4 regions of the Streptomyces sp. NPDC031426 genome follow, and region 2 is predicted to be linked to each of the others. Evidence: riboswitches for the same ligand, from Rfam matches in the RefSeq annotation. Region 2 holds a riboswitch; each other region holds the start of a gene.
The links. Region 2 has a riboswitch for cyclic di-AMP ahead of ACZ5NH_RS23765 (transglycosylase SLT domain-containing protein). Riboswitches for the same ligand answer to the same signal wherever they lie in the genome.

Region 1 (7,082 bases), 190 kb from region 2:
ACTCCGGCAACTCCGGCAACTCCACCGGCCCGCACCTGCACTTCGAGGTGCGGCCCGCGGGCGGGGCGGCCATAGACCCGCTGCCGTGGCTGCGGAGCCACGGGCTCGACCCGACGTAGAGCCCGGGGACTTTCGCCCCCAGACCCCCTACGGCTTCTCCCCTACAGCTTCTCCACCGGCGCGTACCGCAGCAGCAGTCGCTTCGGCTTGGCGTCGCCGAAGTCGATCGTCGCCTCCGCGTTCCCGCCCGTGCCCTTCACGGCGACGACCGTGCCGAGCCCGAACTGGTCGTGGGTGACCCGGTCCCCGACGGCGAGGGCAACCACCGGCTTCTCCGTGGTGCGGCGCGTGGCGAACCCGGACGCACCCGACGCCGAGGAACGCGAGCGGGTCGAGGACAGCGAGGCCGCGATCCCGGAGGCCGGGCCGGAGGACACCGGCGCCGCCGCTCCCGTCCGCTTCCAGTCCACATGGGTGGCCGGGATCTCCTCCAGAAAGCGGGAGGGCGGGTTGTACGACGGCTGGCCCCAGGCGCTGCGCATCGCCGACCGCGTGAGGTAGAGCCGCTCCCGCGCGCGTGTGATGCCGACGTAGGCCAGGCGCCGCTCCTCCTCCAGTTCCTTGGTCTGGCCGAGGGCGCGCATGTGCGGGAAGACGCCGTCCTCCATGCCGGTCAGGAAGACGACCGGGAACTCCAGGCCCTTGGCGGTGTGCAGGGTCATCAGGGTGATGACGCCGGAGCCTTCCTCGTCCTCGTCGGGAATCTGGTCGGAGTCGGCGACCAGCGCCACCTGCTCCAGGAAGTCGGCCAGCGTGCCCTGCTCGCCCTCCCCGCGCTCCTGCTCGAACTCCAGGGCCACCGCCGCGAGTTCCTGGAGGTTCTCGATGCGGGTCTCGTCCTGCGGGTCGGTGGAGGCCTGCAACTCGGCCAGGTAGCCGGTGCGTTCGAGCACCGCCTCCAGGACGGTCGCGGGACCCGCACCGGACTCGACGATGGTGCGCAGGTCCTCCATCAGCGTGTTGAACCGCTTGACGGCATTGGTGGAGCGCGCGGCCATGCCGTACGCCTCGTCCACGCGCTTGAGCGCCTGCGGGAAACTGATCTTCTCGCGCTGGGAGAGGGCGTCGATCATCGCCTCCGCGCGCTCGCCGATGCCCCGCTTGGGCACGTTGAGGATGCGGCGCAGCGGCACCGAGTCCTCGGGGTTGGCGAGGACGCGCAGATAGGCCAGGACGTCCCGGACCTCCTTGCGCTCGTAGAAGCGGACCCCGCCGACGACCTTGTAGGGCAGGCCGACGCGGATGAAGACCTCTTCGAAGACACGGGACTGGGCGTTGGTGCGGTAGAAGACGGCGACATCGCCCGCCCTGGCCTCGCGCGCGTCGACCAGACGGTCTATCTCGTCGGCGACGAACTGGGCCTCGTCGTGCTCGGTGTCGGCGACGTAACCGGTGATCCGCGCGCCCTGGCCGGCGTTGGTCCACAGGTTCTTCGGGCGGCGGGACTCGTTGCGCTCGATGACCGCGTTGGCGGCGGACAGGATGGTCTGTGTGGAGCGGTAGTTCTGCTCCAGCAGGATCGTCGTCGCGTTCGGGTAGTCCTCCTCGAACTGGAGGATGTTGCGGATCGTCGCGCCCCGGAAGGCGTAGATCGACTGGTCCGCGTCACCCACGACGCACAGTTCGGCGGGCGGGAGGTCGTGCTCGCTCGGCGGGATGTCCTCGCTGTGTTCGCCGGTGCCGACGAGTTCGCGCACGAGCGCGTACTGCGCGTGGTTGGTGTCCTGGTACTCGTCGACGAGGACATGCCGGAAGCGGCGGCGGTAGTGCCCGGCGACGTCCGGGAAGGCACGCAGCAGGTTGACCGTCGTCATGATCAGGTCGTCGAAGTCGAGCGCGTTGGCCTCGCGCAGGCGCGACTGGTAGAGCGCGTAGGCCTGGGCGAGGGTCTTCTCGAAGCCGTCGGTGGCCTGGGCGGCGAAGTCCTCCTCGTCGATCAGCTCGTTCTTCAGGTTGCTGATCTTCGCGCTGAACGATTTGGGCGGGAAGCGCTTGGGGTCGAGGTCCAGGTCGCGGCAGACCAGGGCCATCAGGCGCTTGCTGTCGGCGGCGTCGTAGATGGAGAAGCTGGAGGTGAAACCGAGCTTCTTGCTCTCCCGGCGCAGGATGCGCACGCACGCGCTGTGGAAGGTCATCACCCACATCGCGTTCGCGCGCGGGCCGACGAGGTGCTCGACGCGCTCCTTCATCTCGCCCGCGGCCTTGTTGGTGAAGGTGATCGCGAGGATCTGGCCCGGGTGCACATGCCGCTCGGCGAGCAGGTGGGCGATGCGGTGGGTGAGCACACGGGTCTTGCCGGAGCCGGCGCCGGCGACGATGAGCAGCGGGGAGCCGGCGTGCACGACCGCGGCGCGCTGGTTGTCGTTCAGCCCCTCCAGCAGCGCCGCCGCGTCGAGGGCGGGACGCGGGGCGCCGTCGCGGTAGTACGCGTCCCGGTCCGGCGGCACGTCGAACTTCCCGCCGAACAGATCGTCCGGAAGCGGCTCCGGAGCGTGATCGTCCTCGGGCGGCGGCGGGGGCTCCTCCTCGCGCCCGCGAGGGGCCTGGAGGTCCGCCAGGAAGCTGTCGTCAAAGAGGCTGCTCATCGCTCTACGAGTCTAGGGCTCCCCACCGACAACCGGTCGCCGTCCCCGGAACACGGCCGCCCCGGAAAGCAGTTGATCTTCGCCGTCGAACGGCCCGCGCCCTGCTCACAGAGGGGCACCGTCCGATGACTCAGAAGCGAAACCTGGCTCAGGTCACGAAAATGTATCGGACATATCACGCACCAACCTTCACAGGAGTCACACGAGTTGGCTAGCGTGCGTTCGGGCCGCACGACCCCTACCGGCGAACCTCGCCGGGCCGCGCGGCCCCCGCCGAGTCCGGCGTGCCCCGCAGGGCGCCCGGAGCCGGGGACCCACCGACCTTTGGGGTGAATCGGCCGGCTCCCACCTGGGACGCCGCCGTAGGGCAACCCTTCCGAACCACCGCCCGAACCCGACAGCTAACCCGGTAGGCGGCCCACTGGAAGGAGTCGCCTCTCTTGGCGTCGCACCGCAAGCCGCGCCCCGGCGGGACCATCGGAACCGGCCTTCGCGCTCCCGCCCTCGCCACCGCCGCCCTCACCTCCATGGCCGTGCTCTCGCAGACCGCGGAGGCCGCCCCGGGTACCGATCGCGCCAAGCCGACCCTGGAGGAGGTCGAGAAGAAGGTCGACGATCTCTACCGCCAGGCGGAGTCGGCGACCCAGAAGTACAACGCGGCCAAGGAGCGGACCGGCAAACAGCGCGGCCGCGTCGACGCCCTGCGCGAGGACGTCGCCCGGCGCACGGCACGCCTCAACAAGGCCCGTGAGGAGCTGGGCTCCTTCGCCGCGGCCCAGTACCGCACCGGCGCCGCCGCTCCGGACACGGCCACCTTCCTGCTGGCGAACGACCCGCAGGACTACTTCGACCAGACCCAGCTGATGAATCGGCTGACCTCGCGGGAGAAGAGCGCGGTCGACGACTTCATCGGCGAGCAGGCCGCGACGATGAAGAAGCGGCGGGAGGCCGCGGAGAGCCTGCAGACGCTGAGCGACTCGCAGCACGACCTGCAGACCGCCAAGGCAACCGTGCAGAAGAAACTGGCCTCGGCGCGGGAACTGCTGTCGCAGCTGACGGCCCAGGAGAAGGCGCGGCTGGCCGCCATCGAGCGGCAGAAGGAGCAGGAGGCGGCGCGCAAGGCGGCCGAGCTGGCGAAGCAGCAGGCGGCTCAGCAGCAGGCCGACTCGTCCTCGTCGTCGTCCACCGCCACGGGGTCCGGCTCCGGATCGGGTTCGACGGGCTCCGGCTCGACGGGGTCCACCACCACGTCCAGCACGTCCAGCTCGTACGACACGAAGGCAGAGAAGGCGATCGCCTTCGCCCGCGCGCAGATCGGCAAGCCGTATGTGTGGGGCGCCACCGGGCCGGACTCCTACGACTGCTCGGGCCTCACCCAGGCCGCCTGGAAGGCCGCCGGCGTCAGCCTCCCGCGCACCACGTACGACCAGGTCAACGCGGGCACCACGGTCTCGCTCGCCGACGCGCGGCCGGGCGACCTGATCTTCTTCTACGACGACATCAGCCACGTCGGCGTCTACATAGGCAACGGCATGATGATCCACGCCCCGAAGCCGGGCGCGTACGTCCGCGAGGAGTCGATCTACTACGGCGGCGAGTCGATCATCCACAGCGTGGTCCGCCCGGGCTGACTGACCACCCACCCCGGGCACGGGCGCGCCCCGCTCCACGCGCGCGTGCCGCCGAATTGCCGGACCACGCGCGCAGGTGCCGGCGGCTTGGGGGCCTCGCCTTGAGGCCTCCGGGCGCGCGTCGGCTCATCACGTGCCGATGCGCGCGTACGGGCGTTTTCCGCGTCCCCGCGCGCGTGCGGCCGTTCCTGCGTCGATGCGCGGGATGTGCCGGCCTTCCTGCGTCCACGGGGACTCGGGCATGTACCTGTGGAACGCCGACGACCGCGGCGTGCTGCGCACCGCGACGGTCGCGCTGCTCGTGCTGGATCTGGTCTGCTACGTCGTCCTGCTGGCCGCCGAGGCGGCCCGGCTACCACGTGCTGCGCTGGGCGACGGTGTTCCCGATGGGGATGATGGCGGTGGCGGCGCTGTCTGCCGCGACCGTCTTCGGCGTCCCGTGGCTCACCTGGCCGGGACGGGTGCTGCTGTGGGCGGCGGTGGCGGTGTGGCTCGCGGTCGCCGCCGGTGCGGTGCTCGCGGCCCGCGCCGGCGGCAGGGACGGCTGACCGTCAGGTCCACAGGACGGCGATGAAGATGTTCGCCATGGTCAGCAGACCGACCACCCCGAACACGCTCTTGTCGATCTTCTCCTCGTCGCGCTTCACATAGACCAACCCGAGGATCACGATCAGCAGCGCCAGCTTGATGCCGATCTTGATGGTGTTGACGTGGTGGTCGTCGGCCTGGTTGAGGCCGACCAGGACCACGCCGGTGACCAGCATGGTCAGCGCGCCGTGCAGCATCGCGGGCACGAACCGGGCCGTGCCCTGGCCCATCGCCTTCATCTGGGTGAGGAAACCGCCGAGCAGCGCGGCGATGCCGATGATGTGCAGGCCGACGAAGAGATGGATGAGTACGTCCATGGGCCCGGAGCCTAACCAGGGGCCCGGAGGCCTCCTGCCACCGGCCCCGGACACAGCGGTCGGCGGTCGGCGGTCGGCGGTCGGCGGTCGGCGGTCGCACGGAGGATCTTGCATATATGCGCCCCATAGCACCCCACGGCTCCCGTCCATCCCACTTTCCGCACTTCGGTCACCGCGCTCTGTGAAGGCGACGACTCCAGAACGGCCACATGGTCACTTGCAGTCACATCCCGGTCCATCGAGGCCAGTTCCGTACACCGCGTTACCTACTCGTCACAGTCGGGCCTAGCGTCCTCCCCCAGGTGACCGGCTCCCCACCGCCGCCCGGGCCAGGGGCGGCCGTCGGCCACCACCGCCGAGAAGGGTCCGGCGGTGGCCCGCTTCCCCTGTGCGGGCCGCCGCCGGGCACACGGACTCTCGGTCGTGCGAGTCGTACGGAAGGACGTGACGGTCCAGGTGGCAGCGCACCGCAAGGCCCGGCAACGCTCGATGGGCGGCCATACGGCCCGGACGGCCGCCACGCTCGCCCTGGCGGGCGCGGCCACCGCGACGGGGTTCGACGGGACCGGACACGCCGAGCCACAGCTGACCCCGGCGCAGGTGAAGGCCAAGGTGGACCAGCTCTACCAGGACGCCGAGGCCGCGACCGAGAAGTACGACGGCGCGAAGGAGAAGGCGGACACTGAGCAGCGGCGGCTGAACGCGCTGCGCGACGAGACCGCCCGCAAGCAGCAGAAGCTCAACACCGCCCGGGACGCGCTGGGTTCGTTCGCGGCGGCGCAGTACCGCGAGGGCGGCTTCGCACCGACCTGGCAGCTGGTCCTGTCCGGCGACCCCGACCGGTACCTGGACGACGCCGCGTTCGTGGAGCGGGCCGGTGACCGGCAGGCCGCCGCCGTGTCCGGGGTGCGCGAACAACTGCGGGAGATCGAGCAACTGCGGGGCGCGGCACGCATCGAGCTGCAGTCGCTGCGGTCCCGGCGGGCCGAGCTGCGGCGGCAGAAGAGGACCATCACCGGCAAGCTGGACGAGGCCCGGCGGCTGCTGGCGCGGCTCAGCCCACAGCAGCGGTCCGAGGTCGCCGGTGACGGCAGCGCGCTGGGACGCGCCTCCCGCTCGGCCTCGGATGCCCGGGACTCCCTGGAGCAGGCCGGTACGGCCGCGGCCCCGAACGCGCGCGCCGAGGCGGCCGTCGCGTACGCCTACGCCAAGCTCGGCAGCCCCTATGTGTGGGGCGCGGCAGGACCGAACGCCTTCGACTGCTCGGGCCTGGTCCAGGCCGCCTACCGCTCCGCCGGCATCTCCCTGCCCCGCACCACCTATGCCCAGATCGACGCGGGCCGCCGCGTCTCCCGCTCCGAACTACAGCCCGGGGACCTGGTGTTCTTCTACTCGGGGATCAGCCACGTCGGCATCTACGTGGGCAACGGGCAGATCATCCACGCCCCGAACCCCTCGGCACCGGTCCGGCTGGCCCCGGTCGACCTGATGCCGTTCGCCGGGGCGACCCGGGTGGCGTAGGGGCGAGCCCGCAGGGGTCAGACCAGTCGGCGGGCCGTAGCCCAGCGGGTCAGTTCATGGCGGTTGGACAGCTGGAGCTTGCGCAGGACCGCCGAGACATGGGACTCGACCGTCTTCACCGAGATGTACAGCTGCTTGGCGATCTCCTTGTAGGCGTAACCACGGGCGATCAGGCGCAGCACCTCGCGCTCGCGCTGGGTGAGGCGGTCCAGGTCCTCGTCCACGGGCGGGGCATCGGTGGAGGCGAAGGCGTCCAGGACGAACCCGGCCAGGCGCGGGGAGAAGACGGCGTCGCCCTCCTGGACGCGGAAGATCGAGTCGACCAGGTCGGTGCCGGTGATGGTCTTGGTGACATAGCCGCGGGCACCGCCGCGGATCAC
Region 2 (7,082 bases):
AACCGGCACGAGACCGCCACCAGCGAGCCCGTCTTTCCGCCGAGCACGTCCAGGTAGTGCTCGACCGGGTCACGGCCGTCGGAGGGACCGGCGGTCTCCAGGATCTGGCCCGTGACCAGCCGCTCGAAGGCGAGGGCCTGCACCCGGACCGCCTCGGGGCCGAGGTCGGCGAGGATCTGGGAGGCGCGGGCGAAGAGGAAGTCGCCGGTGAGGACCGCGACGGAGTTGCCCCAGCGGGTGTTGGCGCTGTCCACGCCGCGCCGCACGGCTGCCTCGTCCATGACGTCGTCGTGGTACAGCGTGGCCAGGTGGGTCAGCTCCACGACCACGGCCGAGGGCACGATGCCCGGCGCGTAGGGATCGCCGAACTGGGCCGCGAGCATTACGAGCAGCGGCCGGAACCGCTTCCCGCCGGCTCGTACGAGGTGCTGCGCGGCCTCCGTGATGAACGGGACCTCGCTCTTGGTGGCCTCGAGCAAGCCTTCCTCGACAGCCGCCAATCCGGCCTGGACATCGGCTTCCAGAGCCTGGTCCCGCACGCTCAGCCCGAACGGCCCGACGACGGTCACGAGGGGTCTCCTGTCTGCTGGTGTCTGCTGGCGATTACACGGTTTGTCGATAGGTCGCTGCCATCACTCAAGTCAGCGTATCCGGTCCCTGTTCGATCACCGATAGCGCCCACCGGTCCAGCCTGGGCGGTATCAGATCACGACCGGTATGTTTTTGATCAAGTAATAAGAGCGGACATTTGTCGACTTAACAGGAACCCACACACTTTGTCGCGAACCGAGGGGCGAGCGGAGTAATGCCTACACCCCGGACAACGACGGGCGCCACACCGGGGGTTCCGTCACGGGTTCCGCCATGGGCTCCGTCACGGCGTCCGCCGCGGGCTTCCACCGATCCACTCGAATCCATCTTGTCCGATTTGAAATACTTTGTTATTTAGTGAATTGGGTCACGGTGACCTCTGGCACCGAACGCCCACCGAACCCCCTTCCCCCCTTGCACCGTCCGCGAGTTGAGGGTTGGCAGCCGCAAAGGATCAAGTACCCCATATGACACAGACCAAGGTCAAATAGTGCATTGTGCGCATCAGGTACTTGTTTCGGACATGTGCTCTCGCATACGTTCCGGGCCGTCGGGCGGACGCCGAATCCTGCCGCCGCCCGTGTGACCCATCGACGAACTCATTCGTACGGCAGGAGCGGGGGACCCAGGTAAGTCGCCTGACCGGTCGGCATACGCCGCACCGGGACGGCTAGGGGTGAAGCCGTGCCTTCTCACGAAGGCGCGGCCGGGCACCTCCCCGCCCGAACCCGACAGCTCACCTCGTAGGCGACGGAGAGGACTTCCCATGCCTTCTGCCGCTCGGCACCGCCGCCCCCGCACCAACCGTCTCACCCGCACCCTCGCCGTCGTCGGCACCGGAGCCGCCGTCCTCGCCCTGCCGCTCATCGGCGCCGCCGGCGCCTCCGCGGCCACCGGCACGACGACCACCAAGCCGGCCTCCACCACCCTCGCCGGGTACCCGAACAACCTCGACGGCTGGATCCGCCACTCCCTCGCGATCATGGCCCAGAAGGGCATCCCGGGCACCTACAACGGCATCTACCGCAACATCATGCGGGAGTCCTCCGGTAACCCGTACGCCATCAACCTCTGGGACTCCAACGCCGCCAAGGGCATCCCGTCCAAGGGGCTGCTCCAGGTGATCGACCCGACCTTCAACGCGTACCACGTGGCAGGCACCGCCCTCAATCCGTACGACCCGGTCGCCAACATCACCGCGGCCTGCAACTACGCCGCCGCCCGGTACGGGTCCATCGACAACGTGTCCAGCGCGTACTGACCGGTCCCGCCGGCCGGCACGGCATCGGCCGCCCGGTGCGCCCACACCTGACGGAGGGGCGCACCGGGCGGCCGTCGCTTCTTCCCGAGACGGTCGTGCACCAGGACGCCGACTACGGGCCGGGGACGGCTGCGTACGGACCGAGGACGGCCGCGTACTGATGTGCCGGTCAGTCGGTCGGGAACAGCCTTTCGAGGACGACGGCGATGCCGTCGTCCTCGTTCGACAGAGTGATCTCGTCGGCCACCGCCTTCAGTTCGCCATGCGCGTTGGCCATGGCGACCCCATGTCCCGCCCAGTCGAACATCGGGATGTCGTTGGGCATGTCGCCGAACGCCAGCGCCTCCTCCGCCGCGACCCCGAGCCGCTCGGCAGCCAGCGCGAGACCGGTCGCCTTGGTCACCCCGGACGGCTGGAGCTCTACGGTCCCCGGCCCCGACATGGTGACCGTGGCCAGCGAGCCCACCACCGCGCGCGCCGCTTCCGCCAACTCGTCGTCCGACAGGAATGCGTGGCGCAGCAGCACCTTGCTGATCGGCGCGCACCACAAATCGTCGCGCCGGCCGACCCGCACCGCGGGCAGGGTCGGGTGCGGCATCCGGTACCCGGGCTCGATGAGCGTGAGCCCGTCGACCCCGTCCTGGTCGACGGCCGCGTACACCTGCCCCACCTCGGCCTCGATCTTGCCGAGCGCCGTCTCGGCCAGCTCCCGGTCCAGCCGGACCGACCACAGCAGGCGGCCGGTCCCGGCGTCGTACACCTGTGCACCCTGTCCGCACACCGCGAGCCCCGTGCAGCCGAGGTGCGCCAGCAGCGGCCGCACCCGCGGGGCCGGGCGGCCCGTCACCACCAGGTGCCGGGCACCGGCCCGCGCCCCCCGCGCGAGCGCGGCGAGCGACCGGTCGGAGACGGTGTCGTCGCCGCGCAGCAGTGTTCCGTCCAAGTCGGTGGCGATCAGTGAATATGTGGGGGAGGCTGCCATGATCAGAGAATACGGATACTGAGCCCCACCGACTCACCTTGTCGCCCTGCGCACTTACGTACTGGTCCACCCCAAGTAGTGCCCGTCGGCTCCTCGTTGAGAAGGGCGACAGGGCTTGCAGGAGGTCTCAGCCGTGGGCCGCCGCCAGGTGTTTCGTCAGGCGCGGTGAGGCGAACTCCGTGCCGCAGACGAAGCGCATCACCGGTCCGTACGACGACGCCGCCGGCAGACCGGTGAAGTACAGGCCAGGAACGGACGAGACGAAGCCGGGTCCGAGCTTCGGCGTGCCGCGGCTTACCGCGAGCCGGGTGCGCAGTTCGTGCCCGAGGAAGTCCATCGCCGCGATGTCGACCCGGTAGCCGGTGGCGGCGATGACATGGTCGGCGGTGAGCCGCTCGGTGTGCCCGCCGTGGGTGCGGACGGTGAGGACGGGGCTGCCGCCCGGTGCCTCGGCGTTCACGACCCGCTCCACGTCCTGCACCTGCACCGCGCTCTCGAAGCGCTCGCGCAGCCACCAGGCGCCGAGCGGACCGAGGACCCGGCGGACCAGGAAGTGGCGGGTGGCCTCGGGCAGGTAGCGGTAGGGGTGCGGGTAGTAGCTGAACGCCCACAGCGACCAGGCGCGTCCGAACGGGGACTCGGGGCGCAGCTTCGACTGCTTCCAGGGCGGCGCGCCGAAGGCGACCCGGCCGCGGCCGCGCGCGACGACACGCACGCGTGCCCCCGCCTCGGCGGCGAGCGCCGCCGTCTCCAGCGCGGACTGGCCCGCACCGACCACGATGAGCTCCTTGCCGGCGAAGCGGCTCAGGTCGTGGTGCTGGGAGCTGTGCGAGACCGGGCCGGTGGGCGCCGGACCGTCGGCCGCGGCTCCCGCGAGCTCCGCCGGCAGGTGCGCCAGGCCCGACAGGCCGGTGGCGACGACGACCGCGCGCGCGGTGAACATCTCCCCCGAGTCCAGCTTCAGCTCGAAGCCGCCGCTCTTGTCGCGGTCCACGGAGACGACCCGCACCCGCTCCAGGTCGGGGACGAGCTCGTGCTGGAACCACTCGCCGTAGCCGATGAACGTCCCCACCGGGATGATGTCCTCGTCGCCCACCAGGCGGCGGATGCCGGCCGCGTCGCAGTAGTCGCCGAGGGTGTGGCCGGGCTGTGGGCAGTCGAAATTCGAGGCGGCGGGCGTCGACTTCAGGAGCATGCCCTCGGGCATGTGGTCGCGCCAGCTGACCATGGGGTCGCCGAAGACGCGGACGGGGATACCGCGCGCCCGCAGATGGGCGGCGGTGGACAGGCCGAACGGCCCGGCCCCGATGATTGCAACCGGTCGAGTCACGAAGTCCCTCCCCAGGACATGGTGCGCCACTCTCTGTGTGGCTTTGCCTACTTCGTGGAGGTGCTGCTGCCGCGGCGGTTGGTCCGCCACAGCTGATAGAGGTGCTTCGCGCCCGGGCGCACGAAGCGGGCGAGCATCGTGAGGAACGGCAGCGGGTCGTCACCCGCGAGCCAGGCCAGCTCCGTCCCGCTCGCCTTCGCCGGCGCGTGCGGCGTCGTGTAGCCGCTGCGACGGTAGGCGAGAAGGGCGGGGAGGTCGATGTTCTCCACGATGTAGCGGTGGCCGGCGCGCTGTTCCCCCTCCGGAACGGGGCGGCCGGTCAGATTCAGGTGCATCGCGCGTACGACGTCCACACCCGACTCATTCTCGAAGAGCCGGAACTGGGCGCCCATGCGCGGGTTGAAGTCGAGGAGCTTGTACTGTCCGTCGCGCCGGTCGAAGCGCAGGTCGAGGTCGATGATGCCGCTGTAGCCGATCTGTTTGATGAAACGTGCGGCGAGGTCGGTGAGTTCCGGGTTGTCGACGACGTACGCGTTCGCCGTCATGCCGGCGTGCGGCGGCCATGAGCGGACCTTGACCCCGGTGAACAGGGCGACGGGGCTCGCGTCCTGGTCGAAGCAGGCGTGCACGATCCAGTCCTCGGCCTCCTCGCGCGGCAGGTACTCCTGGAGGATCACCCCCGGCCGCTCGCCCCAGTCGCGGGCGAGCGCGAGCAGGCCCTCGCGGGTGGCGATCCGCGTGGTGCCGTTGACTGCGGGCTGTTTGCGCCGGACGAACGCCTCACGGTTCTTGGCCACCACCGGGAAGCGGGCCGTGTCGGCGAAGGCGACGATGTCCTCGTACGACTCCGGGAACGCCGACGCGGGGCTCGCGATGCCGTGCTCCACACACAGTTCGTGCAGACCCTGCTTGCTGGCGAGCCGGCGCGGCAGCGAGGGGTCCACGCGCGGGAAGAGAAAGCAACCAGCCAGATCGTCCTGGTGCTCGGCGATCAGTACGGCGGCCTCCTCGTCGGTCGGGACGAGGACGGCGGGGCGGCCGATCCGGCGGCCGATCCGCAGCAGGCCCTCGACCAGGTGGCCCTGGTCCTCCGCACCGGTCGTCGGCCACACGAAGGCCTTCTTCAGATAACGGGAGGAGGCCGCGGGCGTGTACGCGTCCTCGGTGATGGCGTACATGGGCACGCCGAGCCGGCCCAGGCTGCGGATCGCGCCGACGCCGCCGTGGTGCAGCGGATAGTCGCCGAACTTGACGATCAGTCCTGGTACGTCCCGGTCCGCCTCGAACGGCACGCCGACGGTGTCTCCGGCCACGGGTCCCCCCACGTGTCCCCCCAATGGAACGGACCCACCCCGTCCGTGTCCCAAAGGACGCTAAGCCGGAATTGCCGCCTCCGACAAGGCCTATTCGGACATTGCGAACTCTTTAGACAGGGTGCGAGCAACCTTTCGAAGACCCTGTGACACACATCTTTCGGACACCGTGGCGGGTGCTGCAGAGGGCTCTGCCCAAGACACGCATCGCGGCCGTAACGTGTGGCGCGACTTCATGGAACGATCGCCATGCACGGCCCGGATGAGAGTGAGGCAGCACCCCATGCCCCCCTTCGACGTCCCCGAGGGCGACCCCTTCGGCCCGCACAACCTTCCCTATGGCGTGTTCTCGCCCTCCGGCAGCACGGAACGGAGGGTCGGTGTCCGGCTCGGGGACCAGGTCCTCGACGCGGGCGCCGCGGCCGCCGCCCTCGGCTCGCCGCACCACGCGCTGCTCGCGCGGCCCACCCTCAACGCGCTGCTGGCCGCCGGCCGCCCGGCCTGGTCGGAGGTACGACGCGCCGTCACGTCCTGGGTCACGGACCCCGCGCACCGCGAGGCCGTCGAGCCGCTGTTCCACCCCCTGTCCGAGGTGACCCTGCACCTGCCCTTCGAGGTGGCGGACTACGTCGACTTCTACTCCTCGGAGAACCACGCCCGTAACGTCGGCCGGATCTTCCGTCCGGACGCCGAGGACTCCCTCACGCCCAACTGGAAGCATCTGCCGATCGGTTATCACGGCCGCTCCGGCACGGTCGTCGTCTCCGGCACGGACGTCGTACGGCCGTCCGGGCAGCGCAAGGCCCCGGCCGACCCGGCGCCCGTGTTCGGCCCGTCGATCCGGCTGGACATCGAGGCCGAGGTCGGCTTCGTCGTGGGCGTGCCGTCCGAGCTGGGCAGGCCGGTCGCGCTCGGGGACTTCCGCGACCACGTCTTCGGGCTGTGCCTGCTGAACGACTGGTCCGCGCGGGACATCCAGGCCTGGGAGTACGTCCCCCTCGGCCCCTTCCTCGGGAAGTCCTTCGCGACCTCGGTGTCGGCATGGATCACCCCGCTGGGGGCGCTGGAGCACGCGCGCGTGGCGCCTCCGGAGCGCACGCACCCGCTGCTGTCCTACCTGGACGACTCGGCACCCGGTATCGAGCCCGGCGGCTACGACCTGCGGATCTCCGTCGCCATCAACGGCCACGTGGTCTCCGAGCCGCCCTTTTCGACCATGTACTGGACCGCCGCCCAGCAGCTCGCCCACATGACGGTGAACGGCGCCTCGCTGCGCACCGGCGACCTGTACGGCTCGGGCACGGTCAGCGGCCCCGAAGAGGCTCAGCGCGGCTCGCTGCTGGAGCTGACCTGGAACGGCCGCGACCCCCTCGAACTCCCGGACGGCAAGCGGACCTTCCTGGAGGACGGGGATGTGGTGACCCTGTCGGCCTGGGCCCCCGGCGCGCACGGGCGCCGAGTCGGGCTCGGGGAGGTCAGCGGGCGGGTCGTGTCGGGCTGACCGGCAGCTCGTAGCAGGACACCATCCCGGCGTTCGGCCTGTGCGCGGTCACCAGCGTCCCGGCAGGGACGCGCTGACCGCGCCGACCCGGGAAACCCTCCGCA
Region 3 (7,082 bases), on a different contig from region 2:
CGACCTTCGCGCGCAGGTAGCGGACGTTGTGGGCCGTGGTGAAGACGCCGGTCGGCACCCGGTCCCGGACCACGACGCCCAGCGCGCGCAACTGCTCGGCCTTGTCGGGATTGTTGGACAGCAGGTCCAGCTCCCCGATGCCGAGGGCGGCGAGCATCTGCGCGGCGGCCGTGTAGTCGCGGGCGTCCTCCGGCAGGCCGAGCGCGGCGTTCGCCTCGTAGGTGTCGAGGCCCTGGTCCTGGAGGGCGTACGCGTCGAGCTTGTTGTAGAGACCGATGCCGCGGCCCTCCTGCCGGAGGTAGAGCAGGACGCCGCCGCGGTCGGCGATGCGCTCGACCGCCTCGCGCAGCTGGGGTCCGCAGTCGCAGCGGGCGGAGCCGAAGACGTCGCCGGTCAGGCACTCGGAGTGCAGGCGCACCAGCGGGACGGTGCCGGGGGTGGGGTCGCCGAGGACCACGGCGACGTGCTCCTGGCCGTCGGCCAGGCCGTGGAAGGTGACGAGTTCGGCGTCGACGCTGTAGCCGTCGTGGAAGCGCAGCGGAACCCGGACGCGGGCGCGCGGCGTGGCGGCGGGGGTGTCGGGCATGCGGGTCCCTCCGGAGGCTGCTGCTTCAGATTTGAAGCAGCGTACTCGGGGGACCCTACCTCATGCTTCAAACTTAAAGCAATCAATCGTCGGAGGAGGAACACGAGGAACGCCGCCGCCAGGGCACGTCCTCCGCTCCGCACTCGGCGCCGTCGCCCTGCAGGCCGCCCGCGATCCCGGTGCAGATCTCCTCCAGCTGCCCCACCTGTTCCGGCGTGAGCCGGTCGAACAGGATGGCGCGCACGGTCTCGACGTGGCCCGGTGCCGTACGCTCCAGGGCGGCCATCCCCTCGTCCGTCAGCACGGCGATGCTGCTGCGTTTGTCCCAGCGGCAGTCCTCCCGGCGCACCAGCCCGTCCCGCTCGAGGCGGGTCACCGCATAGGTCAGCCGACTGCGCGTGATCTTCAGTGACTCGGCGAGGTCGGTCATCCGCAGCCGCCGGTCCGGCGCGTCGGACAGGTTGGCCAGCACGGAGTAGAACAGATGCGGCATGCCGGCGTCCTGCTGGAGCTGTCGGTCGATCGCGTCCTCCAGGAGGTGCGTCGCGGCGAGATAGGCGCGCCAGGCGCGCTGCTCCTCGGGGGTGAGCCAGCGGGTCGTCATGCCGCCAGTGTAAGTTTGTTTCAAACTTGAACCAAGATCGACCTTCAACCGAGCCTCGCCTCGCAGGAGACCGCGCCGATGTCGTACCCGTACGTGCTGCTGTCCGCCGCCGTCTCCCTCGACGGCTACCTCGACGACACCAGCCCCGACCGGCTCCTGCTGTCCAGCCCGGCCGACTTCGACCGGGTCGACGCGGTACGGGCCTCCGTCGACGCCATCCTGATCGGCGCCGGCACGATCCGCGCCGACAACCCGCGGCTGCTGGTCAACTCCGCCGAGCGACGCGCCGCCCGCGTCCGGGCGGGCAAGCCGGAGTACCCGCTCAAGGTGACCGTCACCGCCACCGGCGACCTCGACCCCGACGCCAACTTCTGGCACACCGGCGGCGACAAGCTCGTCTACACGACCGACCAGGGCGCCGAGCGGACGGTCCGCCGCGTCGGCGACACCGCCGACGTCGTCCCGCTCGGCCCCGGCCTCGACTGGCGGGCCCTGCTGTCCCACCTGCACGACGTGCGCGGAGTCGGACGGCTCATGGTCGAGGGCGGCGGCACGGTGCACACCCAGCTGCTGCAGCTGGGTCTCGCCGACGAGCTCCAGCTCGTCCTCGCGCCGCTGTTCGTCGGCGACCCGGCCGCGCCTCGCCTGTTCGGCCCCGGCGGCTATCAGGCCGGCCGGCTGCGCCTGACCGAGACCCGCCGGATCGAGGACGTGGTCCTCATGCGCTACGAGCCCACCGCCCCCGGCACCGGGTCGGCCGCCACCGCCGCCGACCGGCACTGGCTGCGCACCGCCTGTGAACTCGCCGCGCTGTGCCCGCCCTCGGAGACGGCGTTCAGCGTCGGCGCGGTGGTGGTCGCAGCCGACGGTACGGAGCTGGCTCGCGGCCACTCCCGGGAGGGCGAGGATCCCGTGGTCCATGCGGAGGAGGCCGCCCTGGCGAAGGTCGACCCGGCGGATCCCCGGTTGGCCGGTGCCACGGTGTACAGCAGCCTGGAGCCGTGTGCCCGGCGTGCCTCGCGGCCCGCGGCCTGTGCCGAGCTGATCCTTCGGGCGGGGGTACGGCGAGTGGTCACGGCGTGGCAGGAGCCCGACACGTTCGTCGCGGGAGCCGACGGTACGGGGGTGCTGGTCAAGGGGGGTGGGGATGTCGTCGCACTGCCCGAGCTGGAGGAACTCGCCAAGGCGCCGAACCGGCATCTGCTGGGCTGAGCCGCGCACACACTCAGGGCCCGGAATCCTTTGGATTCCGGGCCCTGAGCCTTCAGTAGCGGGGACAGGATTTGAACCTGCGACCTCTGGGTTATGAGCCCAGCGAGCTACCGAGCTGCTCCACCCCGCGTCGTTGTGTCTCTACTGTACACCACACGCTCACCCCCTCGGCGCCACACCGCCCGCGCCCCCTCGCCGGCCCGTGGTCGCGGTGATCGGCTTCACGGACGGTGACCGGACGGCAGCCCTCCGCATAACATCTGAGACACCATCAAAAATGCCGACACTCATGTAAGGTGGTCAACTCGCCCGATTTGCAGGGTTCCTGACCGGTAAGTCCACGGCCGAAAACCTTAATGATCAAGCCGAACGGCTTGGAAAGTGGCTGTCGGGTCTATTAACGTTCGATAACGCAGCGCGGTCGTCCCAGCCGTCACAAGAGACGGCTCCGTGCGCACGCGCCGAATCCCGCAAGGGAGCCGGGGAACCACCACCTTGGGGTGAATCGCGCGAATGCCGCAGTTGGTATACGCGCGTAGGAGACCTTCCTGCTCCGAACCCGTCAGCTAACCCGGTAGGCGGAGGAAGGAAAGGAGCACGCCCGCGTGGCGTCCAACCGGCCCGTCCCAGAAGCCCCGTTCATGCCCCCGCAAGCCCAGCCGGAGACCTTCGGCTACGGTGCCTACCGCGCCGAGGAGGGGCCCTGGGAGGAGTGGAATCCCACCGAGGACTCCGTCGCCCCGCTCCGCGGCCGGCACCGCGTCGCCAAACAGCGCGGCGGTTTCGCGCGCAGCTCCACCGTCCTCGGCGTCGGCGTGATGGCCGCGGTCGGCGCGGGCGGCATGGCCAGCGCGAACACCGGCAAGCCGCCGGTCTCCATCTCCCTGCCGGATCTGGACTCCGTCGAGCACATCTTCGGCGCCGGCTCCTCCGACGCGCACCAGGCCACCACCGGCCTCAGCAAGGTGGGCGTGAGCACGGACAGCGCCGACAGCGGCAACGCCGGCGAGGCCCTGCGCAACCGGATCATGGCCCAGGCCGAGCAGCAGAAGGGCCGGGCCGACAGCAAGGCCACCGCCGCCGCGATCGCCGCCGCCGACCAGCAGACCGCCGACGCGGCCGCCAAGGCGGAGAAGGCGGCCGCCGCCAAGGCCGCCGCCGCCAAGCAGCAGGCGGAGGCCGACGCCGAGAAGGCCGCCGAGGCCAAGCGGCTCGCCGAGCTGGCCAAGCAGTACACGCTGCCGGTCGTCTCGTACACGATCACCGGCACCTTCGGGCAGCCCGGCGCGATGTGGTCCTCCGGCTACCACACCGGCCTCGACTTCGCCGCCCCCACCGGCACCCTCATCAAGGCCGTCCACAGCGGAACGGTCACCGAGGCGGGCTGGGCCGGCGCCTACGGCTACCGCACCGTCATCACCCTGGACGACGGCACCGAGCTGTGGTTCTGCCACCAGTCCTCGATCAACGTCTCCGTCGGCCAGAAGGTCTCCACCGGCCAGGTCATCGGCCGGGTCGGCGCCACCGGCAACGTCACCGGCCCGCACCTGCACCTGGAGGTCCACCCGAACGGCCAGGCCACCGCCATCGACCCGGCGCCCTGGCTGCGCGATAAGGGCCTCACCCCCTGACAGCCGTCTGTCCGTGGGACTTTGCACCGGCGGCGGAATGCGATCATCTGTCGCCGGTGTTGATGCAGAGCATGACTTCTCTGCGCACACTCGGCTCCTCCGACCTCGAGGTCTTCCCGCTCTGCCTCGGCGGCAACGTCTTCGGCTGGACCGCCGACGAGGAGACCTCCTTCGCCGTCCTCGACGCCTACACGGCGGCCGGGGGCAACTTCATCGACACCGCCGACTCGTACTCGGCCTGGATCGAGGGCCACAAGGGCGGCGAGTCCGAGACGGTCATCGGCAAGTGGGTCAAGTCCCGAGGCAACCGTGACCGCGTCGTCATCGCGACCAAGGTCAGCCAGCACCCCGAGTTCCAGGGGCTGTCCGCCGCCAACATCAAGGCCGCCGCCGACGCCTCCCTGCGCCGCCTGGACACCGACTACATCGACCTCTACTACACCCACTTCGACAAGCCCGAGATCCCGGTGGAGGAGATCATCGGCGCGCTGGACGAGCTGGTGAAGGCGGGCAAGGTCCGCCACATCGCCGCCTCCAACATCAGCCCCGAGCGCCTGAAGGCCTCGCTCGACTTCTCCGACCGCGAGGGCCTGGCCCGCTATGTCGCCCTCCAGCCGCACTACAACCTCGTCTCCCGCGACACCTACGAGGGCCCGCTGCAGGACCTGGCCGCCAAGGAGGGCCTGTCCTCCGTGCCCTACTTCTCCCTCGCCGCGGGCTTCCTGACCGGCAAGTACCGCCCCGGCAGCAAGGTCGACAGCGCCCGTGCGGGCCGCGCCCAGGAGTACGCCGAGTCCGAGCGCGGCCAGAAGGTCCTCGCGGCGCTCGACGAGATCGCCGCCGCCCACGACGCCCCCGTCGCCACGGTCGCCCTCGCCTGGCTCGCGGCCCAGCCGACGATCACCGCCCCGATCGCCTCGGCCCGCACACTGGACCAGCTCCCGGCCCTGCTGGGCGTGGTGGACCTGAAGCTGACGGACGAGGAAGTGGCGAGCCTGACGAAGGCGTCGGCCTGACCCTTCCGGTGACTTCTCCGGCCGACAGCTGACCTCTTTCCGCCGCGACGGCGCTCAGCCACGACGGCGGATTCCGGCGGTGCCGAACCCTCCGCCACCCGACCGGCTAGTACTGGTACGGGTTGTAAGCGGAGTAGGGCACCGCCGGATAGCCGTAACCCGGCCCATACGCCGTAGGCGCCGGCACGGGCGCCGCGTACATCGGCCGAACCTGCGGAGCAACTCGCGCGGCGTACTCCAACGCCGGCCGGGCCGCTTCCCTCCGCTGCCACAGCTCGTCCAGCAGCTCCCGCTCCCGTAGGACGAAGTCGGCCCCTGCCTTCCCCTTGCGTCCCCGGTGCCGCAGGAAGGCGAGCGAGGTGGCGTACGCCTCGTACTGGGCCACCGCCCGCGCCGCCGGCCGGCCACCGTGGTGCCGGGCGTAGTCACGGGCCGTCCGCCGCGCCCGCATCGACCCGAGCGCGAGCGGCTCGGCCGGCCCCAGCCACCCGGCCAGCACATACGCCGCCAGCTCCGCCCGCACGGTCCGCAGCTCCCGCTGCCGGGTCCAGATCGCGAGCCAGGTCAGCAGCCCGAACACAGGCACCATGAATCCGCCGTAGACGGCGAAGAACCCGAACTCGCCGAAGGTGGAGGAGCCGTTCCAGAAGGCGTGCATGCTCATCGCGAGCAGCAGACCGCCGAGCGGCAGCAGCACCCGCCGGGCGCGCTGCCGCTCGGCGGAGAACGCGGCGAAGCCGAAGCCGAGGCCGGTGAGGGTGGTGAACAGGGGGTGCGCGAACGGGGACATCACGATGCGCACGAAGAAGGTGGCGGCGGTGACGGAGGCGATGCCGGGGCCGCCGCTGACCTGGTCGGCGCCGAAGGCCGTACCCAGGTAGAGGATGTTCTCGGTGAACGCGAACCCGGTGGCGGTGATGCCCGCTATCACCACCCCGTCGACGACCCCGGTGAAGTCACGTCTGCGGAAGAGAAAGACGAGCAGGACGGCGGCGGCCTTGGCGGACTCCTCCACGATGGGCGCGATCACGGTGGCGCCCAGGGTGTCGGCACCGGCCGGATCGGCGGTGGCGGTGGCTATCCACTTGGTCGCGAAGCTGTTGGCGACGATGGCTATCAGCGCCGCCGCGCACGCCCCCCAGGCGAAGGCGAAGACCAGGTTCCGCCAGGGCCCCGGCTCCACCCGGTCCAGCCACCGGAAGGCGGCTATCAGCCAGGGCACGGGCAGCACGGCGAGACCGAGCCCGACGAGGAATCCCTCGGTGCCGGTCTGCCTGCGCACCAGCGCGAGGATGACGAGACCGGACAGCGCGAGCAGTGTGATCAGTGCTCCGTACCGCACCCACCTGCGCTGCCACCAGTGCGGATGGCGGAGCAGCACGGGGCTGTGCGGGCCCGGGGGATACGTCGGAAACGGAGGACTGGTGGCCACGGCATCGACCCTAACGGTGTCGGGACGCGGGGCTGGAGCGGTTTACCGGCCCGGATGCGGTACGCGACGGAAGAGCAGATCGTTCACCACATGTCCCTTGTCCAGTCCCTGCCCCTCGAAACGGGTCAGCGGCCGGAACTCGGGGCGCGTGGCGAAACCGCCGCCCGCCTGCGTGTTCTCGAAGTCGGGATGGGCGCTGAGCACCTCGAGCATCTGCTCGGCGTACGGCTCCCAGTCGGTCGCGCAGTGCACGATCGCTCCGGGCTTCAGCCGGGTCGCGGCGAGCGTCAGGAACTCGGGCTGGATGAGCCGCCGCTTGTGGTGCCGCTTCTTGGGCCAGGGGTCCGGGAAGTAGACCCGCAGCCCGTCGAGCGAGTCGGGGGTGAGCATCTCGCGGAGCAGGATGATCGCGTCGCCGTTGCCCACGCGGACGTGGGACAGCCCGTTCCGGTCGGCGAGAGCCAGCAGATTGCCCTGGCCCGGGGTGTGCACGTCGACGGCGAGGATGTTGGTGTCCGGGTCGGCGGCGGCCATCTGCGCGGTGGCCTCGCCCATCCCGAACCCGATCTCCAGGACGACGGGCCGTTCGTTCCCGAACAGC
Region 4 (7,082 bases), on a different contig from region 2:
TTCACGCCCGGACCGGCGGCCAGCGAGTGCGCCACCAGCACGTGCAGGCACTTCACGCGGTCGGGCATGCCGCCCGCGCTGGGGAAGCCCTCCAGGACCTCGATCTCGTCCCGGCGCCGGATGTAGTCCTCGTGCGCGGCCCGGTAGGCGGCGGCCAGTTCCGGGTCGGTCTGCAGCCGCTCCGTCATCTCCTTCATGACGCCGTCCGCCTCCAGCGTCCCGATCGCCGAGGCGGCGCGCGGGCACGTCAGGTAGTACGTCGTCGGGAAGGGCGTGCCGTCGGGCAGCCGGGGTGCCGTCTCCACGACGTCCGGCTGACCGCACGGGCAGCGGTGTGCGATGGCCCGCAGGCCCCGCGGCGGGCGGCCGAGTTGCTGCTGGAAGGCCTCGACGTCGGCGTCGGTGGGCTCGGTGCGCTCAGTGGGCGGCGGGGGCGTTTCCATGACTGCTTTCTCGTCAGGCTTTCTGTCGGTTCACTGGTCGGAGGCGTCGGACTTGTCGACGCCGTCCCAGACGTTCGCGTACCAGGGCCGGCGGGCGGCCCCGAGGTCGGCGCGGGACTGCTTGGCCGCGCCCGGGTCGATCACCACGTACCCGGTCTCCCCCGGCATCACGTAGTGCAGCCGGCGCCGGATCTGCTGCTCGGCGTAGGAGTCGTCCTGCCAGCGGGCCTTGAGGTCGCGCAGCTGCTCGACCCGCTTGCTGGCCTGCTCCTGCTGTTGCTGGAGGTCGGAGATCTGCGCGCGCTGGGAGACGTACTGCCGCATCGGATACGCGAGCGCGACGATCAGGGAACACAGCACCAGCGCGAGCAGCGCCGCACGCCCGGTGAGCCGGGAGCGGCGGGCCTGGCGCCTGGTCTGGGAGCGGTACACGCGGGCCGCCGTCTGCTCGCCGAGCAGCCGCAGCCTGGTCGTGGTGGAGAAACGGTCCCGGTCCTTCACGGCCATCTGGCTTCTCCCGCCTCCCCTTGCCGGTGTCCTTCACACGTGCGTACGTCCCCGGACACGGTACGGGACCGGGTACGGGGACGTACGTACGACTGGCTAAGACTTGGCCCGGGTCGGCTCAGCCCTTGGAGATCTCGTGGTTCCCCTTGAAGCGCGGGAAGGCGCTGCGGCCGGCGTACACCGCGGCGTCGTCGAGGATCTCCTCGATGCGCAGCAGCTGGTTGTACTTGGCGACGCGCTCGGAGCGGGCCGGGGCGCCGGTCTTGATCTGGCCGCAGTTGGTGGCGACGGCGAGGTCGGCGATGGTGACGTCCTCGGTCTCGCCGGAGCGGTGGGACATCATGCACTTGAAGCCGTTGCGCTGGGCCAGCTCGACGGCGTCCAGGGTCTCGGTCAGCGAGCCGATCTGGTTGACCTTGACCAGCAGGGCGTTGGCGGTGCCCTCCTCGATGCCGCGGGCGAGGCGCTCGGGGTTGGTGACGAACAGGTCGTCGCCGACCAGCTGGACCTTGTCGCCGAGGCGGTCGGTGATGACCTTCCAGCCGGCCCAGTCGTCCTCGAACAGCGGGTCCTCGATGGAGACGAGCGGGTAGGCCGCGACGAGCTCCTCGTAGTACTCCGTCATCTCGGCGGCGGAGCGCTCCTTGCCCTCGAAGAGGTACTTGCCGTCCTTGTAGAACTCGGAGGCGGCCACGTCGAGCGCGAGGGCGATCTGCTCACCGGGGACGTACCCGGCCTGCTTGATCGCTTCGAGGATCAGGTCCAGGGCGTCACGGTTGGAGCCCAGGTTCGGGGCGAAGCCGCCCTCGTCGCCGAGGCCGGTGGACAGGCCCTTGGACTTCAGGACGGACTTGAGGGTGTGGTAGACCTCGGCGCCCCAGCGCAGGGCCTCGGAGAAGGACTCCGCGCCGATCGGGGCGATCATGAACTCCTGGATGTCCACGTTGGAGTCCGCGTGCGAGCCGCCGTTGAGGATGTTCATCATCGGCACCGGCAGCAGGTGCGCGTTGGGGCCGCCCAGGTAGCGGAAGAGGGGGAGGTCGGACGCCTCGGAGGCGGCGTGGGCGACGGCGAGGGAGACGCCGAGGATGGCGTTGGCGCCGAGGGAGCCCTTGTTGTCGGTGGCGTCCAGGTCGAACATGGCCTGGTCGATCAGGCGCTGCTCGGTGGCGTCGTAGCCGACCAGCTCCGGGCCGATCTGCTCGATCACGGCGAGGACGGCCTTCTCGACGCCCTTGCCCTGGTAGCGGTTGGGGTCGCCGTCGCGGAGCTCGATGGCCTCGAAGGCGCCGGTGGAGGCGCCGGACGGGACGGCGGCACGACCCGTGCTGCCGTCGTCGAGGCCGACCTCGACCTCGACCGTGGGGTTGCCTCGGGAGTCCAGGATTTCCCGGGCTACGACGACGTCGATGGACGGCACGAGCATCTCCTTCTGGGATGTGACGCTGGAAGTGCGGGGGCGTTCTGCCTTACGGCTGTGCCTTGCGACTAGAGCCTAACCGTCCCCGGGGCGCCGGCCACCGACCGACCGTCCCGTGGACAGGAGGGACACGCAGACGGTACCCATTGTTCACCCACGGAACAAAGGGGCCTGCCGATGAGGCCCGGCCGAAGAGTGGGGAAACAGCGCGCGGAAACGAAAGACCCCGCCCCGGCGCGTACGGGGGAACACGCGCCGGGGCGGGGAGCCCGTGGGGACGGGGGTGGCCCTCACGGGGCCTTCAGTGTGCGGGCCGGGGATGTGAGGGCACTGCGGGTCCGTTCGGAGCCAGGTGTCACTTCAGGTGCAGCTGCTGGCCCGGGTAGATGAGGTTCGCGTCCTGGACGATGCCCTTGTTCAGCTGGAAGAGCTTCTGCCAGCCGCCCTTCACACCGTGCTTCTCGGCGATGGCGCTGAGGGTGTCACCCTTGACGACCTTGTACTCGCCGTCGCCCTTCTTGACCTTCTTGCCGGTCGGCGTGGTGACGGTCTTGCTCGCCTTCGGCGCCGTCCGCGTGGTGGAGCGGGTGGCGGCCTGCTGGTCGGTGGAGCGGGTGGCGGTGCTGCGGGACTTGGTGGCCGTCGGGGCGGAACCGTTGTAGGCGGCGCTGGTCAGGCCCGTGCCGCAGACCGGCCAGGCGCCCTTGCCCTGGCCCGCGAGGACCTTCTCGGCGATGGCGATCTGCTGCGCCTTGGTGGCGAGGTCGGCACGCGCGGCGTAGGCGGTGCCGCCGTACGCGGCCCAGGTGGAGTTGGTGAACTGCAGGCCGCCGTAGAAGCCGTTGCCGGTGTTGATGGACCAGTTGCCGCCCGACTCGCACCGGGCGACGGCGTCCCACTGGGAGGCGGTGGCGGCGGAGGCGTTGCCGGCCGCCATCAGCGGGGCGGCGACAGCGGCGCCGGTGACACCGGCGAGCGTGATGGCGCGGACGGTCTTGGACGGACGACGGTGCTTGCCCTTGCCGGAGAACAGCATGGATCGATCCCCTCACCGACGCCTGCGAGGTGAGCTGTCGGGTTCGGGCCGGTTGAGTTGCCCGGCCGCGCACTCGCTCATGCGAGGCGCGGCTTCACCCCAAGCCGGTCCAGCGTCAACCGCTGGGCCCGGCGCTTACCTTGGGTCCCCCGCTCCTGCCTACGGCGCTTGACGCGACGACTGTTCCCGGGCAGTCGCTGGCAGGATTCGGCGTTGCGACGGCCGGGGCTCGTGGTGACGAGCGGTCCTGACCGTAGACATGCGATCGTCGGATTTTCAAAGACGATCAGGGCTTCTGAGACTCATCCCACACTTTCGCCAAAAGGGACATCAGCCGCGAAACGGGGCGTCAACTGCCCCTACTCGCCGCCCTTTTCGCCCCCGACTTTCAGGGTCTGACCGGCGGTGATGTGATTCGGGTCGGCGCCGATGGCCATCTTGTTGGCGTCGTAGAGCGCCCGCCACCCGCCGTCGACGCCAAGGGAGTCGGCGATGGAGGCGAGGGAGTCGCCCTCGCGGACGGTGTAGGTGCCCGCTTCAGGACTGGCGTGACGGCCGGAAGATGTGGCGTTCTGACCGTTTGTCACGCTTTCGTCCGCACTCCCGCCACGGTGACGTCCGCCACTGCTGAGCGCGCCGGTGTCGACCAGGCTCCAGGAACCGGCGCTCTGCTGGTATTTGTCCGGGTTGTCGGCGCTCGGGGTGGCTGTGGGAGAGCTGTCGCCTCCCTGTGAACTTCCGCCGTCGGGCGAGCCGGACTTGTCAGTCTTGTCGGACTTGGGGGTGCTGGTCCCGATGGAGCCGCCGATGCCGTCCGGGGTCCCGGCGGTGTGCCCGCTCGGGGTCGGCGTGGCGCCCTCGCCCGTGGGGGAGCCGGTCGAGTCCGAGCCGGAGGAGTTCGAGGCGGAGTCGGAGGCAGAGCCGGAACCGGAGTCCGAGGAGGACGAATCCGGCAGACCGGACGAGTCGGAGCCGCCGGCCGAGCCGGACGCGTCACCCGAAGCGCCGCTGTCGCCGGAGCCGCCGACACCGGGGTCGACGTCGACCGAACCGGAGTGGGAGGTCAGCCCGGCGGTCAGCGCGCACATGGCCCACGGCTTGGTGCCCTGGTCGGCGAGGATCTTCTCGGCGACGGCTATCTGCTGGGAGCGGCTGGCCTGGTCGGCGCTCTCGGCGTACCGCGTGCCGCCGTACTTGTTCCAGTCGTCCTGCGAGATCTGCAGACCGCCGTAGTAGCCGTTGCCGGTGTCCGCGCTCCAGGATCCGCCGCTCTCGCACTCGGCGACCTTGTCCCAGGTGGTGCCGTCGGCCGCGTTGGCGCTGGCGGCGCCGAGCAGGGGGATGGCGATGGCGGAGCCGGTCACGCCGGCCGCGACGAGGAGGGCCGGAGCCTGACGGGGGCGACGGTGACGACCGTTCCCGGAGAGCATGCGGAAGCCTTTCGTGCGACAGCGGGACCCGCGCGGCGAACTCGTGCCTCTCGCCACGCTGATGGGTGAACGTATCGGCAGACGATCACTTGTCACAAGTTCATGCCGCGCAGATCACGTGAAGATCACAGAGTTGAATGTTTATCATCTCGCCCTCGCGCGGCACCGACACTCCCGTCCTGTCCGCTTTGTCCCCGGGGCCGGTGAACACGAACGAACGGCGCACTCCGACGCGGTGCCGGAGTACGCCGCCCGTATGTGGCCCCGCGGATCCACGCCGCCCGTACGTGGCCCCGCGGATCCACGCCGCTCGGCCCCTGCTACCGAGCCTGGCCGTCCTGCCCGCCTCCGAACACCTCCTGGACGAGCCTTTGCGTCGCCTCCTGGAACGCCATCGCCATGGACAGGGCGGCGTCGTCGACGTAGTTCAGCGCGGCGGTCAGGGTCTTGCCGCCGTCGGGCGTGCTGTACATCAGCGCCGCGTGGCCCGCCATGCCGCCGTTGTGGGTGATGACGGTGCCGCCGTTGTCGCCCGCGTCCTGCACGAACACCCCCAGGCCGTAGCCGGCCTTGGGATGCGGCTTGCACATCTCGGCCAGCAGCGGGGCCGGCAGCAGCTTGCCGCTCATCAGGGCGGAGATGAAGGTGTGGAGGTCCCGGGTCGTCGAGATCATGTCTCCGCCGGTGGAGATCCAGGAGGGGTTCTGGCGGGTGACGTCGACCGTCTTCTGCTCGCCGTCCTCCTCGTAGCGGTAGTAGGCGTGGGCGTGCGGCTCGGGGATCTCCGGGCCGGTGCCCGGCAGCACGGTGCCCGACAGCCCGAGCGGCCCCAGGATCCGCCGCTGCATCTCCTCGGCGAGCGAGTGGCCGGTCACCTTCCCGACCAGCAGCCCGGCCAGCACGTAGTTGGTGTTGGAGTAGCTCCAGTCCGTCCCCGGCTCGAACCGCGCCGGCCTGGAGGACGCCAACCGCGCCAGTTCTTCCGGCCGGTAGGTCTTGAACCGGTTGTCCACCCACTCCCGGCCCGCGGTCGTGGCGGGGATGCCCGGCGCGAACGTCCCGTCGTAGTAGTACTCGCCGGTGAAGTTGAACACCCCGCTGGTGTGCTGCAGCAGCATCCGCACCGTGATCCTCGGGTCCAGCCCGAACTCGGGCAGGCAGTCGGCCACCGGATCGTCCAGCCCGATCGTGTCCTCTGCGGCCAGTTGCAGCACCACGGTCGCGGTGAAGGTCTTGGTGTTGCTGCCTATCCGGACATGCCCGTCCACCGGCGGTTTCGCGCTCTCGCCCAGCTTGCGCCTCCCGGCGCCGCCGGCCCATTCGCCCCGCTCGTCGTGCACGCGCACCGTCACCCCGGTGAAACCGGACTCGACCATCTCCTCGATGGCCTTCCGCAGCTCCGGACGGTCCTGGCCGGTGAGAGTGAGGGACATGGATGTGCTCCTTCGGAACTGTCGCGGAAGTCAACTGGACGGACGGGATCGCCTGGCCTGAGGGTGCCCCTCTTACAGGCTGTGGGCGCTGATGTCGCCGTAGGCGGTGGTCGCGTGGATGTCCAGAACGGCGGCGCCGTCGGTGTTCCTGAGCGCGTTGTGGATCCGGCCGTAGGAGGTGCCGGCGTCCAGCGAGGCGGAGACTCCGCGGGCGGCGCCGATCGAGATCGCGCCGTGCTCGGTGCGCAGGGTGACCGTGCCGCGCGCGGCCTCGGCGATGCGGAGGTCGCCCTTCTGGGTGCTGATCCGTGCGGGGCCGCCCAGGCGGCCGACCGTGATGTCGCCGGACTGGAGGGTCAGGTCGGCGCTCGCCGTCTCGTCGAGCTTGACCGTGCCCTGCGCGCCCTCGAAGGTGACGTCGCCGAGCCGTCCGACGCCCCGGAACTCGCCGAGGGCCGCCTTGCCCTCGACGCGGGAGCCGGCGGGCAGCTGGACGGTCAGCTCGATGGCTCCGGAGTTGCCGAGGATCCGGTTCTTCGCCTCCAGGGCCTCGATCCGCAGGACGCCGTCGCCGTACGCGACCTCGATCCGCTCCGCCGCCTTCACGTCGCGGCTCCTGGAGGCGTCCGCGGGCAGGACCTCGACCGTGGTGTCGGTCCGGTCGGCGGCGATGAACCTGATGTGTCCGGCGGGGACGTCGAGGATGACCGAGACCGGGGCGGGGGTGTCGAACTTCTGCATCGTGCGCTCCTTCTGCTGTATCGCGGGCCCCTTCGGCCCGTTGTTTCCGACAACAGAAACGCTACGTTGCAT

Region 1: another riboswitch for cyclic di-AMP. It lies ahead of ACZ5NH_RS24715 (C40 family peptidase); the one in region 2 lies ahead of ACZ5NH_RS23765 (transglycosylase SLT domain-containing protein).
Region 3: another riboswitch for cyclic di-AMP. It lies ahead of ACZ5NH_RS17685 (M23 family metallopeptidase); the one in region 2 lies ahead of ACZ5NH_RS23765 (transglycosylase SLT domain-containing protein).
Region 4: another riboswitch for cyclic di-AMP. It lies ahead of ACZ5NH_RS30660 (transglycosylase family protein); the one in region 2 lies ahead of ACZ5NH_RS23765 (transglycosylase SLT domain-containing protein).

Annotation. Positions count from the first base shown of each region.
Region 1 covers NZ_JBVIJE010000011.1:275,490-282,571, reverse strand. The annotation lists gene ACZ5NH_RS24725 (M23 family metallopeptidase) at 1-119, shown strand, start outside; gene pcrA (DNA helicase PcrA) at 162-2,645, opposite strand; cyclic di-AMP (ydaO/yuaA leader) riboswitch at 2,951-3,056, shown strand; gene ACZ5NH_RS24715 (C40 family peptidase) at 3,086-4,276, shown strand; partial or broken gene ACZ5NH_RS24710 (SLAC1 family transporter) at 4,518-4,824, shown strand; gene ACZ5NH_RS24705 (hypothetical protein) at 4,828-5,181, opposite strand; gene ACZ5NH_RS24700 (C40 family peptidase) at 5,638-6,702, shown strand; gene ACZ5NH_RS24695 (LuxR C-terminal-related transcriptional regulator) at 6,720-7,082, opposite strand, start outside.
Region 2 covers NZ_JBVIJE010000011.1:89,827-96,908, reverse strand. The annotation lists gene ACZ5NH_RS23770 (polyprenyl synthetase family protein) at 1-569, opposite strand, end outside; cyclic di-AMP (ydaO/yuaA leader) riboswitch at 1,173-1,354, shown strand; gene ACZ5NH_RS23765 (transglycosylase SLT domain-containing protein) at 1,358-1,852, shown strand; gene ACZ5NH_RS23760 (HAD family hydrolase) at 2,022-2,834, opposite strand; gene ACZ5NH_RS23755 (FAD-dependent oxidoreductase) at 2,962-4,164, opposite strand; gene ACZ5NH_RS23750 (carboxylate--amine ligase) at 4,212-5,456, opposite strand; gene fahA (fumarylacetoacetase) at 5,761-6,978, shown strand.
Region 3 covers NZ_JBVIJE010000007.1:451,632-458,713, forward strand. The annotation lists gene ACZ5NH_RS17665 (GTP cyclohydrolase II) at 1-586, opposite strand, end outside; gene ACZ5NH_RS17670 (MarR family winged helix-turn-helix transcriptional regulator) at 669-1,190, opposite strand; gene ACZ5NH_RS17675 (dihydrofolate reductase family protein) at 1,269-2,402, shown strand; tRNA gene ACZ5NH_RS17680 (tRNA-Met) at 2,459-2,532, opposite strand; cyclic di-AMP (ydaO/yuaA leader) riboswitch at 2,852-2,998, shown strand; gene ACZ5NH_RS17685 (M23 family metallopeptidase) at 3,008-4,033, shown strand; gene ACZ5NH_RS17690 (aldo/keto reductase) at 4,105-5,049, shown strand; gene ACZ5NH_RS17695 (PrsW family intramembrane metalloprotease) at 5,156-6,481, opposite strand; gene trmB (tRNA (guanosine(46)-N7)-methyltransferase TrmB) at 6,524-7,082, opposite strand, start outside.
Region 4 covers NZ_JBVIJE010000018.1:18,674-25,755, forward strand. The annotation lists partial or broken gene ACZ5NH_RS30645 (DUF501 domain-containing protein) at 42-443, opposite strand; gene ACZ5NH_RS30650 (FtsB family cell division protein) at 474-950, opposite strand; gene eno (phosphopyruvate hydratase) at 1,069-2,376, opposite strand; gene ACZ5NH_RS30660 (transglycosylase family protein) at 2,726-3,406, opposite strand; cyclic di-AMP (ydaO/yuaA leader) riboswitch at 3,411-3,583, opposite strand; gene ACZ5NH_RS30665 (transglycosylase family protein) at 3,766-4,836, opposite strand; gene ACZ5NH_RS30670 (serine hydrolase domain-containing protein) at 5,157-6,269, opposite strand; gene ACZ5NH_RS30675 (DUF4097 family beta strand repeat-containing protein) at 6,342-7,010, opposite strand.